Regions from separate parts of the Streptococcus sp. 20925_1_44 genome, predicted to be linked through region 2. Evidence: predicted binding sites of a transcription regulator. Region 2 holds the regulator's gene; the other holds the start of a gene.

Region 1 (6,213 bases), on a different contig from region 2:
AAGAAAACCGACGCGCGTTGCGTGGCAATGCAACCGAGCGTGTCGCAACCTCTTGCATCAAAGCTAAGGCTGTAATTTACAGCACCATAATAGAATAACACAAAGCCCCTGCGATTGCAAGGGATTTGACAGGATTTTTTTAATTTTTCGAATGAAACTGTTTTCTTATCGCTCCTTATCTCAAAAAAGCATAAATGAAGAGCAAATTTATATTTTTTCTTCTATATAATATTCGTTTTGATCTGAAATTTATCATTTGATTGATTTATCAAGATATCCGCTTTAGACTCGGTTTCTCTATAGTACCGCAGATACTGCTCCCGTCTCGTCTGATGGCTAGCTAATACAAAAGATGCATCGCGATTTCTCATAGTCGTATCTCGAGCTAAACGCCTCTTTAATTCGGTCTCCTCATCCGTGTAGAAACAAACAGTTTTATCGAAGAGTTCCTCTGGTAGGAAACCCACAGACATCCCTTCGACTATCAGAATTGGTTTTACTCCCGATAAGATCTCGCTAGCCTTCCAAGGTTCTTCGATTGTCAAGACATCCATACCCGCCTGTAAGGCTAGGATGTCTCTCTGCAAACTTGCCAGTTCATGCGCCACTGGCAGACAGGCTGTCACCTTTTGATCAGGTGCTTGCTTTGGTACTACCAGGTAACGTTCTGAGGTGATATAGGGATCTGTTTCTAGCAAATTTACTGTAGTAGAATCTAGGGCTTGATATAATTCCTGAGCAAAAGTTGATTTCCCTGAAGCTCCATGTCCGTAAATACCTAGAGTTTTTACTTTTCCAGACTCTATTTCTGATACCAGTCTTTCTATTAACTCTTTTTTCTTCATTCTCTCTTCACCTGTTCATAGCTTTGCTTCCCATCATTAAGCTTGTCCCAAATAACTACTTTTCCACTTTGCAGAGATTTTTGTACATCGATAATTCGTTGATTGGACGAACCTCGAAACTGGAGCATGAGATTCCTTTTATTCCGGTCATATCGCCCATCGACAAGAATATCAATCATAGATAAAAGTTCGAGTTTATCAGGTGTCTCCAACATCATCTCTTCCCATGTGTATCCCGTCCAAGACCAGATATCTTTTTCTGGCAATTCTTTCCGTATACGTTTCACGAGAGGTAAGAGAATACCTGTATTGAGGAAAGGCTCTCCTCCTAATAAAGTCAATCCTTGAACATAGGGTTGGACCAGATCTGCCATGATTTGTTCTTCTAACTCTGGCGTATATGGGATACCAGCATTGAAAGACCAGGTCGCAACATTATAACAGCCCTCACAGTGAAACATACAACCTGCTACGTAAAGGGAGTTGCGTACTCCCTCTCCATCGACAAAGTTAAAAGCCTTATAGTCAATGATGCGCCCCTGACTGAGTTCTTCACTTTTCCACTCGCCTGGTTTTGGTGTATTCCATGTCATGCTTTCTACTCCAAGTCTATCCAATAGCGCTCCGTTCCGTTTCGAACATCCTCCAACTTCCCACCATTAGCTAAGATAACAGCTCGGCTGGCAGGATTTTCTGTGCTACAAGTCACTAAAGCTCGTTTGATATTCTTTCCCTTAGCAACTTGTAGACCTTGTCGGAGGGCCTCTTTGGCGTAGCCCTTGCCTCTTTCAGATGGACGAATGGAGTAGCCAATGTGGCCACCTACCTCCAGCAAATAGTCACTAAGACGCAATCTCAGATTGAGGAACCCTACGGCTTGTCCATCTTTTGCAAAAGCGACTAATTGAATAGCAGGCACCCACCCTTCAGGCAGATCAATCCCCATTTCCTGATCCTGATTACTTTCTAACCACTCTTCATAAACAAAATTCTCAGCATCCCAGAATCCGCCATCGTGGGCTGATTGGCTTTTTTCAAACTCTGCCATCATCTCTAAAACTGTTTCTTTATCTGCTAATCTTGGTCTGCGTAGTTCCATATTCCCCTCCCCGCTATAAGAAAAGCGAGAGGCAACTCTCACTTTTTCTTATTTTTGTTTAAAAACTGTTCTCTAAGGCTAGCTACTCTGTCTTTTTTATTGACTCCACCCTTTGAATGTTTCTCGTGGAATCGTTGAACCAAGGCCTTGCCTTTATCATCTAATTGATATTTTCCCATGCTATTTCTTTCTAATTTCTTACTTCATGTCCTGCTATTTTAATAGTAGAACCGTTCATGTGTTTGACACGCGCAGCAATTTCCTTGTGGCGTCCATTAACCATCGGACGTGCTTGAGGATTCCCTAAATAACCACAAGTTCGTTTAACCACATCTACTGTTTTAGGATCATTATTTCCACAGTTAGGACAAGCAAATCCTCTCTCTGTCGGTTCAAAATCTCCTTCAAAATCACACTTGTAGCAACGGTCAATCGGAGTATTGGTTCCGAGATAACCTACACGGTCATAAGCATAATCCCAAACAGCTTCCAAAGCCTTTGGATTTTGTTGGAGAACTGGGTACTCGCAGTAGTGGATAAAGCCACCAGATGCACCCGCTTCTGGGTAGACTTTCTCAAAGTCCAATTTTTCAAAAGGTGTTGGATTTTTGCGGACATCATAATGGAAGGAATTTGTGTAGTATTCTTTATCAGTAATGTCTGGAATAGAGCCGAATTTCTCCGTATCCAAGCGACAGAAACGGTCTGTCAAACTTTCAGACGGCGTTGAATAGATAGAGAAATGGTAACCATATTGGTCAGACCATTCTTCTACTCGACGTTTCATATCGCGAATAATATCAAGGGTGAACTCTTTGGCTTCTGGATTATTTTCCCAATGATTACCAAAGAAGACTGTCGCTACCTCGTACAAGCCAATATAGCCCAGAGAAATAGTTGCACGACGATTCTTAAAGAGTTGATCAACACTTTCTTCTTTTCCAAGACGACGTCCGAAGGCTCCATACTGATAAAGAATTGGTGCATTAGCTGGAGTGGCTTCCTTGGTTCTTTCCACACGGTAAACCAAAGCATCTTCCGCGATATTCATGCGCTCATTGAAGATTTCCCAAAACTTGTTCAGGTCGCCTTCGGACTCAAGAGCAATACGAGGAAGATTGACTGTCACGACCCCTAGGTTCATACGACCCGAATTGACTTCTACTCCATTTTCATCCTTCCATCCTTGAAGGAATGAACGGCATCCCATCGGAACTTTGAAAGAACCAGTCAACTCGACAATCTTATCATAAGACAAGACATCCGGGTACATGCGCTTAGTTGCACACTCAAGAGCCAACTGCTTGATGTCGTAGTTAGGAGAGCCTTCCTCTAAGTTAAGACCTCTTTTAAGAGTAAAGATGAGTTTAGGAAAGATGGCTGTACGGTGTTCTGAACCAAGCCCCTTGATACGAATGTTCAGGATTGCCTTTTGAATTTCACGTTCAAAACGACTGGTTCCTAGACCAAAACCAAGGGAAGTAAATGGCGTTTGCCCGTTTGAGGTAAAGAGGGTGTTGATCTCGTACTCTAGAGATTGCATGGCATCGTAGATGTCTTTTTGAGTTTTCTTCCAGGCGTATTCTTGGCGCTTGTCAGGTAGGACCCATTCCTCTGCATCTTTAAGGTGTTTTTGATAATTTTTCTCTGCATAAGGAGCCAAGACTTCATCAATACGGTCTGCTGAACAGCCCCCATACTGGCTAGATGCGACGTTTGCGATGATTTGTGAAATCTGCGCTGTCGCAGTTTGGATAGACTTGGGACTCTCTACCTCAGCATTCCCAATCTTAAAACCATTTTCCAACATGCCCTTGAAATCAATCAAACAGCAGTTGGTCATAGGGGTATAGGGACTGTAGTCCAAATCATGATAGTGGATATCCCCTTTTTGATGGGCATTAGCCACATGTTTAGGAAGCATTTGAAGTCCGATGGATTTCCCAACAATCCCTGCCGTCAAATCACGCTGGGTATTAAAAACATCACTATCCTTATTGGCATTTTCATTGACAACCGCCTGATCTTTATTGAGAAGTTTATGAATACTAAAGTTGATATCTGTCGCTTTTGAGCGCTCAAAATCCCTTTGAGTTCGATAGGTGATGTACTCCTCGGCCAAGGCGTATTCTTTAGCTTCCAACAATTCGTGCTCTACGATGTTTTGGATTTCATAGATTTTTACACCTTGTGGGAAACGGCTATGAATCTCTTCGACGATACGTTCAACTAGGGTACTAAGTCGTTTTTCAACCAAAGGAGTTACATCCATAACCTTTTCAGCAGCCTTATGAAGCGCTTTGTCAATCTTGTCTACATCAAAAATTACACGTCTGCCGTCGCGTTTTTCGACAAATAAAGTCGGATCAGGGACAGCCTTCTCTTCCAATACAATCATATCCATACCCTTTTCTTAAATATAATATTGATTCTAAAAAGTATTATATCACTAAAAAAATAAAAATCAATATCTTGTGTCAAAAAATAAAATTTTTTTAAAATTACACAAGATATTGATAGTTTTTATTTTAATTTATAGAGTTTAAAATCTTTGAATTCACTTTGAACCGCTTGATAATTTTCAGCTAAGAGCTGCTCAACTTCTGTCCATAGACTTGTTTTTGTATTCACTACAATCATCTTTGGTTGATTATCTCTCAGATCATTAACAAGTTTGGTACGATTTTCACCAAGTCCTGTATGCAATCTAGGCGAAAGCAACTGACTCGCAGCTAAACGTTCACTAGCCTTATAACTACTTGTCAGATTATCCCAAACATAGATACGATCTGTAGCTTGCGTTTCCCCTTTGACCTTAGTTTCGATGGCTGTACGTTCTTGGTATTGTTCTGCATGAAGTAAATATCGTGATACTACAGGTGCTAAGAATAGGTAAGCAAGAGCTAAGATTGGTAGATAGACATTTCCTTTTACAAAAGCTCCCCATACCGAAGTTTCTTCTCTAGATCGTCTACGGCGATTCTCTCCTTCCGCTTTCTCTGTTGGAATTCGTGTCAGCAAAAGAAGCGATAAGAAAGGAAGGAACTCAATCATACGACTACCATTGATAAGATCTGTAGAAAAAATCTCTAAAATCAATACCAAAATGACAGCTATTGAAGCAGAGATTGATAAGACCGACTGTTTCAACGGTTTAGATTGGAAGAGACCTGTAAATGCTAGCGTCAATGCTCCAAGAGCAATTGCTAACAATCCATAAAAGAGGATATTGTCGAGTAATCCCGAGTTAGACGTAAAGTTTAAACTATCTAATGGATAAAGGATTTGACTAATGGCATTTCCGAAACTGCCTTTATAAGCTGTGTAGTATCCAATTGGATAAAAGAAGATTGAAAAACCAAGGCCCGCTGCAAAAAATTGATAGAGACCATGATTCAACTTATTGCGACCGACATTAAAAGCTGTTAGAGCAAAAAACAAAACAAATCCATACAAAGCTGTGACCAAGGGTGCAAAGAAAAATGCTAGAGCCAAGCTAGCTCCAATCCGGATAAATCCTTTGTCATGACTTGGTTCTGACAAATAAGTTGTTACTAAACTCAAGGCATAGAACAAGAATGGGAGGGCTAGAATAGTTGCATATCCCCCACCAAAACTAAGAGCACTAGCCAGGACATAAAAGACCGTCAACACTTGTTGCGATTGCTTGTTTTGTTCTGTCAGATTGTAAGCCGAACGGAAAAGAAAGAATCCCGCGCCTACTAAGGCCAACCAATTAAAAACAGCAAACAAAATACTGCCCTTGGTTAAATACTGTAAAAAGTAATAGAGGAGACCACTAGTTCCAAAATAATCTGTGTAAATATCTCCGCTCTGATGCATAGCCCATCCAATATAAAAATCCTGAGACTGCTCCGGACTTATTAACCCTAAGAAGAAGGGTAAAATTACGGACACAAGGACCACTAGAGTACTCAAAAAGAGGATATTCAAAAATGGTAAGCGGGCAGGCTGACGAGTTTCAACCTCGAGTTGCTCCTCATTTTCTACTGGAGCATACTGACTTCCCATCCAAGTTGGAGTTGGTTCGTCTTCTAATCTGCCATATACGTTCATTCGCTCTCTCCTATATTTTAATTTGTTCTAGTATATCAAAAAGTCTAGTTCTTGTCAGCCTTTGGCGGACGTTCGCTCAACTTTTCAGACAAGGTAACAAAGCGTTCAATCTCATAAAAACGATGATATGAAACTCTTTTATAGCGGTCTAAAAAATTTTTTTCTTCTACTGTCAGCATAGTCATTTCTCCT
Region 2 (6,213 bases):
TTAGACTTTGGTCACTCTGCTCAGCAATCGTTTGCTCTAAAAGAGCTTCTAGCTCTACTTGTCGGCGGTTGAAGTCAAACCATTTTTCTAAGTAAGTCATATCAATCTCCTTTCTATATGGTAGTTATAAACAGATTTGCCTATCTGAGATGCTTGCGCACGCAATTAGTATACAACTTTTTGGAATAGATAGCAAGAAGGATGTTTCTTGTGTATTTCCTTGAAATTTTCTGAAAAAAGAGTAAACTGGTATGCAGAAAGTCTATTTGTGGAGTAAACGATGAAATTATATGTTCAGTTAATGATTCTCTTTGTCATTTCTCTGATTGGTGAGGGAATCTCTAGCTTTTTCCATTTGCCTATTCCTGGAAGCATTATCGGTTTAATTATTTTATTTTTAGCCTTGCAGTTCAAGTGGTTGCGGGTACGTCATGTCAACATGGTTGGGAATTTTCTCCTAGCTAATATGACTATCCTCTTTCTACCTCCTGCAGTTGGGATTATGGAGAAATTTGATGTGATTGCTCCCTATTTATTGCCCATTGTCTTGATTGTCTTTTTTGCAGCAGTTATCAATATTATCTTGATTGCGCTTGTAGTTCAGTTTATCAAAAAGCGTTATGAAGGTGATTACGAAGAAAGAGGTGCCAAATGAGCGAATTTGTATCCAATCCACTTTTTGGGATAGCCTTGTCTATTTTGGCTTATCTTGGAGGCATGATTATCTTTAGACGGTACCCTCATCCTCTGACCACTCCCTTGCTGCTAGCAACTTTATTTATCATTGTTTTTCTAAAACTGACTGGTATTTCTTATGTTGCCTATTATCAAGGCGGGGTCTACCTCAATAACTTGATTGTTCCCTCAACAGTAGCTTTAGGAATTCCTCTTTATAAGAGTTTTCACCTCATGAAACACCATGTTAGAAGTATTCTACTCAGTAGTTTCCTTGCTGTTGTTGTAAATACAGTTTTTACAGCTTTAGTTGCAAAATTTTTCGGCATGGATTTCTTCTTGGCGATTTCGCTTTTCCCAAAGTCTGTAACGACGGCCATGGCAGTTGGAATTACGGATAAGCTACAAGGGATAGCGACGATCACCTTGGTAGTTGTGGTAGCAACTGGCATTTTGACTAGTGTTATTGGACCAACACTTTTAAAATGGCTCAAGATTGACGACCCAGTAGCTGCTGGTCTTGCTCTTGGAGGAACTGGTCACGCAGTTGGGACTGGAACAGCCTTTCGCTATGGACCAGTTGCAGGTGCTATGGGAGGACTAGCCATCGGTGTCACCGGTATTCTCTATGTATTTGTAAGTCCCATCGTAGCAGGTTTGATATTGAGTTGAGAAATAAGAATGTTATATTTCTTTGTGTAAAAAGAAGCCCCTAGCTTTATTTGCTAGGGGCTTCATTCATTATTGTAAGTTTACTTTGTTCTTTAAGATATAGTAGGTTCCGAGATAAAAGATAGCTATGAAAATGAGTTCTTCAACAATGCTTACGCTTGCTCCCATATAGAAATTATCATTAAATCCTACAAGTGAATTGACATAGAAGTTAGCACTGGTATTGAAGAAGACTTCTATAACTCCAATGACGATTCGGATACCAATGTAGGCTGCAACAGCGAGTGCTGTACGATATTCATTGAAAAGTTGTCCGATGGATATGGCCAAGTAAATGCAGAGGATCCCTGAAATTGTACTAAGCAGGAAGGATAAGACAGTAAGACCAAAGCCTGTAAAATGTTCTCCAACAAATGATAGAAGAGTAGAAAGTTGAACTTCATAAGAATTTGTTGACAGTAGGATAATATAGATACATAGGAGTAAGACAGCAGTGCTAAACATCGACCAGATAAAAGCACCGATTAGTTTGGCTGTGATGATATGGTGTTCAGAAACTGGCAAGGTTAAAGTCAGATAGCCTTGTCGGTCATAGACACTTCCTTTGAATCGTTTAATAATCAAGAAGATAGTTGAAATCACAAGTGTAACCATCAAACTACCAAAGACAGTAGATAGAAAAACAAGTAGAACAGATAGATTTTTTTCAGGTAGTTTGATTAAGGATTGTGTCTGTACCCCGATAAGGGCAGAAAGGATGATCACAGCACCATAGAGGGCTAAATACCACTTGTTAACATTTTTAAATTCATAACGAACTAAATTCCAAAACATAATAATCTCCTTTAACTAGGCTTTGAATTCGTGACGGAAGAGCTGGTCAATTGATTCACCTGACTCGTAACGAATATCATCCACATTTCCTTGACGGACGACTTTTCCGTCCTTGAGGAAGATAATCTCATCCAAGATTGGTTCGATGTCCGAAATCAAGTGAGTTGAAATCAAGACAGTCGAAGTTGGAGAGTAGTTGTTGATGATGGTGTTCAAGATGTAGTCACGAGCTGCGGGATCGACACCACCGATTGGTTCGTCAAGGACGTATAGACGAGCATCACGACTCATGACAAGAATCAACTGAACTTTTTCTTTGTTCCCTTTTGAGAGTTTCTTGAAACGGCTATTCTCATCGATACCAAGGTCACGAAGAAGACCTTGAGCACGATCCAGATTGAAATCTTTATAGAAGGTCTTGAAAAAAGTAAGAGCTTCTTTGACCTTCATTTGCTCGTTGAGATAGGTCGTATCAGGTAGATAAGAAACGATAGCCTTAGTTGCTGGGCTTGGTTCCATGCCATTGATGAGGATACGCCCTTGCTCTGGTTGGAGTAAACCGTTGATTAGTTTAATCAGGGTTGTTTTTCCGGAACCGTTTGGGCCGAGGAGACCCACAATCTTCCCTGCCGGGATTTCAAGGGAAACATTTTGAAGAGCAGGGCTTGCTCCATAGAATTTTGAAACATTTTCAAACGTTAACAAGGTCATAGTCTAAACTCCTTCAATATAATCTCTTAAAACAGTAGGTAGTTCTTCTTTTTTATAGCCAAATTCTACCATGCCTGTTACAAACTGTTGCAACTGTTCTTCAGAAAGTTGCTTCCGGGATTGGAGGATTAGGTCCAAATCCTCGGTGACAAAACGCCCTGCAGTCCGCTTGGTGTAAACGAAGCCTTCTCTTTCTAGGTCTGATAGGGCACGTTGGATGGTATTAGGATTGACGCCAGCCTCGCTAGCCAGTTCTCTGACAGTTGGCAGTTGTTGGTTGGGTTCTAGTTTATGAGAAACGATTTGCAGTTTGATCTTATCCATTATCTGCAAATAAATGGGTTTGTTGTTATCAAATGTCCAGGGCATCACGGTCTCCTTTCAACAATTTCTTTTTGTATCACTTAAATAATACAACTAAACAAAAAACTTGTCAAGCCAAAAGGAGAATTATTTTGGGAATTGCTTAAAAAATGGTATAATGAAAAGAAAACGACAAGGAGGGGAAGGCATGCGTTGTCCAAAATGTGGCGCTACTAAATCAAGTGTTATCGATAGCCGTCAGGCTGAAGAAGGAAATACGATTAGAAGAAGACGTGAGTGTGAAGAATGTCAGCATCGTTTTACGACCTATGAACGTGTAGAAGAAAGAACGCTGGTTGTGGTCAAGAAGGATGGCACACGGGAGCAGTTCTCCAGAGATAAAATCTTTAACGGGATTATTCGTTCGGCTCAAAAACGTCCGGTGTCTAGTGATGAGATTGGCATGGTGGTCAATCGTATCGAACAAAAACTCCTCAGTCGCAATGATAATGAAATTCAAAGTGAAGATATTGGTTCTCTGGTCATGGAAGAATTGGCTGAACTGGATGAAATCACTTACGTTCGTTTCGCCAGTGTCTATCGTAGCTTTAAAGATGTGAGTGAGCTCGAAAATCTTCTCAAACAAATTACGCAATCTTCAAAGAAGAAAAAGGAAAAATAAATGAAGCCTAATGATCGTTTTTCTTTTCTAAAGAATAATCGGGTGTCGCAAGATCCCACAACTTTGGTGCAGTGCTACCTTCCGATTATCGGTCAGGATGCGCTGAGTCTTTACCTTTATACCTTAGCTTTTTGGGATGATGGACAAAAAGAACACCTGTTTGCAGCTATCCTCAATCATCTCAATTTTGGGATGGATAGGCTGTTAAAGGCTTTTAAAATCTTATCAGCCTTCAATTTGGTGACCCTCTATCAAAAGGGTGACGGCTATGAACTTGCTATTCATCCAACGCTTTCTAGCTCAGATTTCTTGCGTCATACGGTTTATCGTACCTTATTGGAGAAAAAAATCGGTGAGCCAGCAGTTTCTGATTTGCGCCAAGAGCAGGCAAGTGGAGAGCCTTTGACTGTTCCTTTGAGTCAGGCCTTTCCAGAGATAGAAGACTTGGCTAGTCATGATGAGACACCAGTAACAGCTGATTTTAAAAATGATTTTGATTTGGAGCATTTTCGTCAGCTCATGGCGAGAGATAATCTCCGTTTCCAAGATGAACAGTCAGATGTCTTGGAGTTATTTAAAATTGCTGATGAGAAAAAATGGACCTGGTTTGAAACCTATCAACTAGCTAAAGGAACAGCTGTTTCACAAGTTATTTCTGTCAAGCGCATGCGTGAAAAATTAGCGCAAGAGTCTGTTGCATCGGACTTTAGTCCCCAAGAAGCGACCATTATCCGAGAAGCTAAAAGTAAAACTGCCCTGCAATTTTTAGCGGGGATCAAACAAACCCGAAATGCTGGAATTATCCAAGCCGAACGCGATTTGTTAAAACAGATGGCGGATTTGGGACTGCTTGATGAAGTTATTAATGTTGTTATACTTTTGACCTTCAATAAGGTTGACTCGGCCAATCTCAATGAAAAATATGCCATGAAAGTGGCTAATGATTACTCTTATAACAAGATTCGTTCTGCTGAAGAAGCTGTGCTTCGAATCAGAGAGAAGAATAAAAAGGGGCAAGAACAAAAATCGGCCAATACAAGCCCAGCAAAAACTAATGTTCCTAAATGGAGTAATCCAGAATATAAAAATGAAACCAGCGAAGAAACTCGTTTGGAGTTAGAACGTAAGAAAAAAGAAATGTTAGATCGATTAGGAAAAGGAGGAGACTAGATGGAAAGTGTAGGAGATGTGCTTAAAGGTCATCCCAGCCGTTTTCAATACCAGGACCTGGTCCAGCAGATTGTAAAAGATCCTGATGTTGCGGCTTTTATCCAGAAGGAATCTCTCAGTCAAGAGGAATTGAATCGTAGTATCTCTAAGTTTAACCAATACATCACCGAGCGAGATAAGTTTCTTCGTGGAGATACCGACTATATCGCGCGTGGCTATAAGCCAATTCTAGTTATGAATCATGGTTACGCTGATGTATCCTATGAGGAAACTCCGGAACTGATTGCGGCTGAGAAAGAAGCGGCTATCAAGAACCGTCTCAGACTGATTAATCTTCCAGCTAGTCTTAAAAAAGCTAGTTTGGCTCAAGTTGATTTGGATGATTTGGGACGTTTGCCAGTTTTTGAAAAGCTCTTTACCTTTGTTGAGCAATATCCAGAAGTCCGTAAAGGTCTCTATCTCTATGGAGACTTTGGAGTTGGGAAGAGCTTTATGGTAGCTGCTCTAGCCCATGATTTGTCAGAAAAACGTGGGGTTTCATCAACCCTTCTTCACTATCCTAGCTTTGTTATTGATGTCAAAAATGCTATCGGAGATGGGAATGTCAAGAATTTGGTGGATGAAATCAAGCAAGCTGAAGTCTTGATTTTGGATGATATTGGCGCCGAGCAATCAACGCCTTGGGTTCGTGATGAAGTCTTACAAGTCATTCTCCAATATCGTATGCAGGAAGATTTGCCAACCTTCTTTACCTCAAATTTCAATTTTGAAGATTTGGAAAAACATTTTGCTAAAGGCAAGAACGGAAACGATGAAACATGGGAAGCTAGACGCGTTATGGAGCGTATCCGCTATTTAGCAGAAGAAACACGACTAGAAGGAGAAAATCGCCGATGAGTGAAACAATCACCTTAATGAAATGTCATACCTCGGTTCGCAGATTTAAAGAAGAAGCGATTCCTCAAGAGGACTTGAATGAGATTTTATCAGCTGCCCAAATGGCTTCTTCTTGGAAAAATTTCCAATCTTATTCTGTGATTCTAGTCAGAAGTCAAGAAAAGAAAGATGCTCTTTTTGAGCTGGTTCCTCAGGAAGCGATTCGTCAGTCTGCCGCCTTCCTCCTCTTTGTAGGAGATTTAAACCGTGCAGAAAAAGGGGCTCGTCTC

The links. The regulator NrdR, encoded in region 2, represses ribonucleotide reductase genes. The targets are predictions, from matches to a motif close to ACACNATATATNGTGT.
Region 1: nrdD (anaerobic ribonucleoside-triphosphate reductase) is a predicted target of NrdR. The motif match lies at 4,407-4,422, and genes of this name have one in related genera.

The regions. Positions count from the first base shown of each region.
Region 1 covers NZ_JAPVZQ010000005.1:88,902-95,114, reverse strand. Annotated here, with positions in the region: gene O3643_RS07290 (uridine kinase) at 222-845, opposite strand; gene nrdG (anaerobic ribonucleoside-triphosphate reductase activating protein) at 842-1,438, opposite strand; gene O3643_RS07280 (GNAT family N-acetyltransferase) at 1,444-1,944, opposite strand; gene O3643_RS07275 (hypothetical protein) at 1,983-2,123, opposite strand; gene nrdD (anaerobic ribonucleoside-triphosphate reductase) at 2,135-4,342, opposite strand; gene O3643_RS07265 (damage-inducible protein CinA) at 4,468-6,021, opposite strand; gene O3643_RS07260 (hypothetical protein) at 6,066-6,200, opposite strand.
Region 2 covers NZ_JAPVZQ010000003.1:230,039-236,251, forward strand. Annotated here, with positions in the region: gene O3643_RS05480 (MarR family winged helix-turn-helix transcriptional regulator) at 1-100, opposite strand, end outside; gene O3643_RS05485 (CidA/LrgA family protein) at 281-655, shown strand; gene O3643_RS05490 (LrgB family protein) at 652-1,347, shown strand; gene O3643_RS05495 (hypothetical protein) at 1,417-2,181, opposite strand; gene O3643_RS05500 (ABC transporter ATP-binding protein) at 2,197-2,892, opposite strand; gene O3643_RS05505 (GntR family transcriptional regulator) at 2,896-3,261, opposite strand; gene nrdR (transcriptional regulator NrdR) at 3,404-3,877, shown strand; gene O3643_RS05515 (DNA helicase) at 3,878-5,047, shown strand; gene dnaI (primosomal protein DnaI) at 5,048-5,944, shown strand; gene O3643_RS05525 (NADPH-dependent oxidoreductase) at 5,941-6,213, shown strand, end outside.